DNA from 3 places in the Clostridium thermobutyricum genome. Region 2 is predicted to be linked to each of the others. Evidence: riboswitches for the same ligand, from Rfam matches in the RefSeq annotation. Region 2 holds a riboswitch; each other region holds the start of a gene.
The links. Region 2 has a riboswitch for cyclic di-GMP ahead of HMPREF1092_RS17030 (hypothetical protein). Riboswitches for the same ligand answer to the same signal wherever they lie in the genome.

Region 1 (2,283 bases), 1.7 Mb from region 2:
TATGTGAGAAATACATTAAAGAATGAAAAAATTAATATAATTCATATATAAAGGGGGATAATTATGGAGAAAGAGGTTATAATTTTAACTAAATCAGATAAAAATGGTGGCTATTGTGTGGCTGGTATAGATAAAGAAAATGGTAAATTTATTAGATTAGTATCAGAAGATAAAGATTCCAATTTTGCATTGAATGATAACGATTTAATATATGAGGGCGAAGAAAATCAAGTAGAGATAATGGATATAATTAGAGTTCAATTAAAAGGGAAACAAAATTGCGGATATCAACCAGAAAATTATATAATTGATGATAATTATTATATTGAGAAGGTTGGGACTGCAACTAAGAAAGAGATAAGCAATTATTTAATGAATCAAGATTATATTTTTTATAATGCGTCTAATTTTGTACACATAGAAGAGATTGAAAAACAATTAAAAAAATATTCATTAATAATGTTTAAAGTTTGTGAACTAAAATTATGGATAGATAGGTTTAAGCCACATAGAATTACTGCAAATTTTTTTCATAATGGACATGAATATAGCTTTATAAAAATAACAGATCATAGTTTAACACAAAAATATCATGAAAAAGTTTTAAAATCTTCTCCGAGACCGTTTATATTAAATAATGCGATATTAGTAATGAGCTTGGCATCTGATTACAAAGGCATAGGAGAGCATTATAAAATAGTTGCAAATATTATTGAAGAAGATAATTTATATTGGGGAGAAAGTTCAATTTAATTATAATTATTATTAACAATCTATATCTAAACATATATTAAATGAACAAAAAAATAAAACTATAATTTACGTAATAACATTAAAATACCCTTTGGATATAATAGACAATGGGTATTTTTTTATAGTAAAAATTTATAATATTTGTGAAGTAAATTTATATTTATATTAAAAAATTATACATAAGTATATGGTAATATCTTTTTATAAATTTAATAGGCAAACCTTGGGAAACCTTGGGACGCAAAGCTAAAGGGACTAAAGTTTTAAACTATGTCAGCCAGTTGCCGAAAAGTTTTAATCTTTTTGATTAGTAGACTATCTTTCGGGACTAGTCTTATTTTTTTGCCAAAATGGATTGGAATCTTTAGGGGAATAAATTTTTATATTTAGAATTTTTATTTTAAGGAGATGAAAAAATGAATAAGAAAAAAATAATGTCTGTCATATGTATAGCTGCAGTAACAAGTTATTCAGTAGCACCTTCACTAAGTAGCTATGCAACTACTTTAAATAACAAACCAGTTCAAGTAGAAGCTAGTAAAACTGTTAATGCAAAAGCTAGCAAAACTACCAATACTAAAGAAAATGGTAGTAAGGCTATTTCATTAAATGATTCTAATATAACTCTTTATGGAAATTGGGGAGGAATATATAAAGTTTTAACTTTAGGATTTGACACTAATGAAATGAAATTTACTTCAACAACAAGTAGTAATCCAATATATTTTTGTGGTGCAACTTGGGCAGATGTTTATACAGTAACTTTATATAATAATGATGGAACAGTAGAAAGCACAAAAATATTTAAAGGTGCAAATACTAATAACCAATTTAATAGTTATATTAAAGGCTTAACATTTAAATATGGAGATTATTTAAAAATACAATCCAATGGTTTATTTATGAGCTTAAATGGGCAAGAAAAATCAAAAGATACAATATATGTTCAAATAAATAAAGATGGATTAAAGAAAGTAACTAATGAAACTAAAAATTTGAAAGCTCTATATGGAATAGACAAAACAGTAGTTACAGGAAATACAGAAGCAAATAAAAAAGTTTATATTGTAGCAGATGGAAAGAGTTATAATACAACTTCAAATAGTAATGGAGAATTCTCATATGATTTGCCTAGCAGTATAAAATGTGGTTCTGATATAGGTGTTCAACCAGAAGGTGCTATGGAAGAAACAATTAAGTCTACAATAAATACTAATGATTATAAATTAGCTAATAGTAAGTTGAATATTTATAATTGGTGGGGAACATTATCAGGAATCGTAAGCTTTAATCCTCTAACTAAAGAGATGAGTGTTTCTGGATATAATCCATATTTAGGTCATATAGAAACACAATGTATGAAAATTTCTCTTTATAATTTAAAAAATTCATCAATAATAAAATCAGAAGTTATAAAAGGAAATGATACAACAAAAACTTTAGATGCTATGTTAAACAATCAAAGCTTTAATTATGGAGATGTTATAGGAATTAGTTTTGATAAATCACAAACAAGAGTTGATGTATTAA
Region 2 (2,283 bases):
TAAATAGTATAAACTTACAAGAGGCAACAGAAGCTCAAAAAGAAGAAATATCTAATGATATGAATAAGATAACAAATCAAATTCAACAAGAAAATCAAAAACAAGCAAATAAAGTAGCTGCAGATAAAGAAAAACTTCAAAAGCAAAGAAAAGCACTAGAACAAAAAGAAGAAAAATCAAAAAATGCTGATGATGTAAAATTAAATAAGAAAAATAGTGATATAGTTTCAACTTCAAAAAATGTAGTTTATACTGATAATGCTTTAGGAATAAAATTTACTATTCCAGCAGATTGGGTAAATCATATATTAATAAAAGAATATGGTGATGGAATAATAATTAATTTCACTTCAGAGGACGTAAAAGAGCCAGTATTTATGTTATCTATTGAAAGAAATGGAGAAATGGATGGACTTTTAGACAATGAAATAACTAAAGTAATAAACGGACAATATTTTGTATACGGACAGGCACCTATGAATTCATTAGATAGTAACAAGCAAGCAGCACCTTTATTTAAACAACTTATGAGTGAAGCAAATACAGTTAAAGATTCACTTTCAAGCTCAAGATAATAAATATAAAATTAGAAAGATAGATATAACTATTTTATATCTATCTTTTTTATTTGTAGAATTTTTATAAAACTACATATTTATAAATACATTACACAGAATTTGTAATTAAATTTAAAAAAGTATTAATTTATTTTAGATTGCTTTATATAAAATAATTTTTTTTAAGATATATTTTATATAAGTAATGAATAAAAAAATGAATATAAAGTTAATATTAAAAAATATATGGTTATTAAAAAAAATAAAAAAATATGTATAATTGTTATAGTCATTTATGTTTTTTATAAAAAATAATTTATAAAATCTTATAAAATATAAAATCTGAAGCTTTGAAATACATTTTTTAATTTGGGCACTTTAAATGTATAGAGCTAGTAGTGCAACCGACTGATTTATTCAATAGAAATTGGAAAAAATCAGTTTTTTTATTTTTAAAAATACATTTTTTGTTATATAGAGATTAATAAATAAAATATATTTAAAATTAATATAAAATCTGAAGCTTTGAAATACATTTTTTATTTGGGCACTTTAAATGTATAGAGCTAGTAGTGCAACCGACTGATTTATTCAATAGAAATTGAAAAAATCAGTCTTTTTATTTATAAAGAATTATTTTAATAAAAAGAATTTAAGTTATGTAAATTTAATTTTAGGAGGGAAATTCATTGAATAGGAAAAAAATAGCTGTTATTATAGCAACTGCAACTATTGTAGGAGGAATTTATATGAATCCTGTAATTGCTCATGCAGATAATATTAATAATGTTGCTAATATAAAAGTTCAAGAGCAAAATAATTCAAATATTACTAATAATATAGATGCTTATGATCAAGCAAGTTATATATCATTAAATAATATAACTTTTAGTAGTGATAAAGATATAAGTGGAAAATATCTTTATGTAGAAGTTGAAGGTTATGGACAAGTTACAGTTGGAGAAATTAAAACTACAATGATAGATGGTGTAAAGCATTATATAGTTCCGAAAGCTGAAAATGGTAATGATATTCCTGTAAACAAACCATTAAATGTAAAATTTTATATAGCTAATTCACAATTCGAAAAATTTGATTTAAGTAAGTGTACTTTAGCGTATGAAATGAAAGGAGTTGAATTTCATGCTTTAGATGTGTTTCAAATTAAAGTAAAATCAAAGTTACCAGAAGAATATAATGGTGAAGATGTATATTATTCATTAAATCCACTTAGTACAACAAGTCAAGTTAATGAAATAAAGCAATTAAAACAAGTTAAAATAGCAAAAGATGGAACAGTTAATGTTTATACTAATTCCCAATCAGCGGGAAATATATATTTCTATATAAAAAATAAGGACGGTAAATTTACAAGATATTTTACACAATATATACCTGGGGCAGTAAACTATACTATAAAGAAGCTTGATTATTATCAAAATGCAGGAAATGGAACATATTTAACTTCTAAAATGCCAGCATCTTTTGTTTGTCCAGAGAATCAAGCATGGGTTGTAATGGGAAATGGCATGATAAATATAAATTTAAATCCAGGGAAAATACCAGATTCAAGTAAGATAAAAACAACAATAAGTATAGAAGGTCTAGATGGAAAAATTATAGGAACTCCAGAAAGTGCAACTGGGGAATTAGGAAAGAAAACAAATTTAAAAACACCAAATATACCAGAAGGATATCATTTAGTAAATATAACTGATAACGGAAA
Region 3 (2,283 bases), 660 kb from region 2:
TTAAATGAATTTGCAGAATTCCATAGATTAGGTATAGAAGCTGCTGTAATTGATAATGGACAATATACCGTAGATATAAAAACAGGTAGTATATTAAAGCCTATAAATTATGATAGAGTAGAAAAAATTAATATACCTGTAACAAATCCAGAACTTAATTATTCTATGATGAAATTTTTCCAAGAAATTAATTTAAAAGCTAATTATGAAGGTAAAGGACGAGTTATAAGAATTTTAGAGGAAAAAATGATGGAGGAAATATCTAAAGGTGAATATTTAGTACCTATGAAATTTGAAGAAAATAATATAGGGGTTGGAAAAGTAGAATTAAAAGAAGATACTAAAGTTAATTTTGCAATTTTAGAAGATTCTAAAGGAGCTTTATGGATTCCAGCATTTACAGACTGGGTTGAATTTAAAAAGTTTTATGATAAAGAAAAGTGGAATGGAAGCGTTTTAAATTATGATACATTAATAAATATGGTTCAAGATGTTAAAGGTGTAAATATAAATCCATTTGGATTAAAAGTAGAGCTAACTGAGCAAAATATAAAAATAATAGAGAACTATAAAAAGAAAAAGAAGAGTAATTAGAAAAAGAATATAAAAAGTGGCTTTTGCCACTTTTATTTTTTATTATATATATATATATTAAATACAATTATTTTTAAAATAATCAGTAGTAAAGATATAAAAATACAAAATGATTATTATAAAAGTTTTAAAAGTGAGAGATTAACTTTAATTTAGGGTAATTATTATTAAAATAAAAAAATAAAAATTAATAGTAAAAAATTTTAAAAAAAGTATTGATGAAAACATCGTTTTATGGTAATATTTAGAAGAAGAAAGAAATAGGCAAATTTAGAGAAATCTAAGGACGCAAAACTATAGGGACTAAAGTTTTTACTATGTCAGCCAGTTGCCAAAGAGTATTATTACTTTTTGTAAATAAATGTATTAAACAGGATTATTATACGTTTATGTTGAAAGTTACTCTATGGAGGGTAGCTTTTTTGTGGTTAGAATATAAAGGGTAAAAATTAGTCGATTTAAATTATACCCCATATACCAAAGGTCTACAGAGAATCTGTAGGCCTTCCCCATTTTATGAGCAGTTTATGTATAAATGAGAAATAATTGAAAAAACTACTGGTATAAAGCTAGGAGGAGTTTCAATGAAAAAATATTTTCTTATTTTAAGTATTATAGTATCATTTTGCTTTATTGGATGCGGAAAAATAAATGTATCAACTAGAACAAATATAAATGAAAAAGGTGAAGCAAAATTTATTTTAAAAGCTGTATATGATGATGAAACTAAAAATCAAATTAATAATGATCTTATAGAAAAAAATATAAAAATGAATAATGTTGATGTAAATAAATATACTAGCAATGGATTGAATGTTGAAGAAATAACTATTAATTTTGATAATGCTGGAAAGTTAGTAGGAGATGAAAATATTTATAAAGTGCTAGATTATAAAGTTGTAAAGAAAGATTATTTTTATGAATCTATCTATGATATTTCTATAACTATTAGTAAAAATATTTTTAATTTAAGAAACAAATATAATGAAAAATATCAAAGAAATTACATAGATAATATTCCATATAGTAATACAATAATGTTCCCAGGAGAACTAATTAGCACTAATGCTACTGAGCATGTTAGTCCAAATGAAGTTAAATGGAATTATAAATTAGGACAATTAAATGATACTACTACTATGACACTTACATATAAAGTTGTTACTATCTGGAAGCTTATATTTATTTCAATAATAATTGTATTTATTATTTTAGTAATTGTAATGAGTTTACATTTTAAAAATAAAAGAAAAAGAAATAAAAGAGCTTTAGGTTAGATAAAAAAATCAGTTTAATATTTATATTAAACTGATTTTTATTTTATTTGAGTTAAGTTTAAAGATGAATGTTGAAATGGTAAATAAACTTTATTAAAAACTATTGGAAACTCTTTATGTTTAAATATACCTTCTTCTATTAAATAAAATTTTTTATCGCAAGTTATAGGATGATTATTAGCAGTAAAATTTCCAGAAGTTGAAAACTTAATTCTAGTATTAGTAAATGAACAATCCATATAAATTTTTGTTTCTAAAAATTCTAAAATTTCATCTTTATTATTTAAATCAAGATTAAAATCTACAATTGTTTCAATAGGAATTATAGTGAAAGTATAAGATATATACTCTTCTTTTGCTTTATACCATCTGTCTACACAAACTACAGCTACTGTTTTTTGTCCAAGTATAT

Region 1: linked by a shared signal. The riboswitch ahead of HMPREF1092_RS08335 (discoidin domain-containing protein) and the one ahead of HMPREF1092_RS17030 (hypothetical protein) in region 2 are both predicted to bind cyclic di-GMP.
Region 3: linked by a shared signal. The riboswitch ahead of HMPREF1092_RS03430 (hypothetical protein) and the one ahead of HMPREF1092_RS17030 (hypothetical protein) in region 2 are both predicted to bind cyclic di-GMP.

The regions. Positions count from the first base shown of each region.
Region 1 is NZ_KB850956.1:1,787,418-1,789,700, reverse strand. Features, by position in the region: gene HMPREF1092_RS08345 (DUF488 domain-containing protein) at 1-51, shown strand, start outside; gene HMPREF1092_RS08340 (dual OB domain-containing protein) at 64-753, shown strand; cyclic di-GMP riboswitch class I at 959-1,042, shown strand; gene HMPREF1092_RS08335 (discoidin domain-containing protein) at 1,170-2,283, shown strand, end outside.
Region 2 is NZ_KB850956.1:110,959-113,241, forward strand. Features, by position in the region: gene HMPREF1092_RS00515 (hypothetical protein) at 1-575, shown strand, start outside; cyclic di-GMP riboswitch class II at 892-976, shown strand; cyclic di-GMP riboswitch class II at 1,067-1,150, shown strand; partial or broken gene HMPREF1092_RS17030 (hypothetical protein) at 1,247-2,283, shown strand.
Region 3 is NZ_KB850956.1:768,591-770,873, forward strand. Features, by position in the region: gene HMPREF1092_RS03425 (SseB family protein) at 1-594, shown strand, start outside; cyclic di-GMP riboswitch class I at 848-930, shown strand; gene HMPREF1092_RS03430 (hypothetical protein) at 1,179-1,871, shown strand; gene HMPREF1092_RS03435 (GntR family transcriptional regulator) at 1,910-2,283, opposite strand, start outside.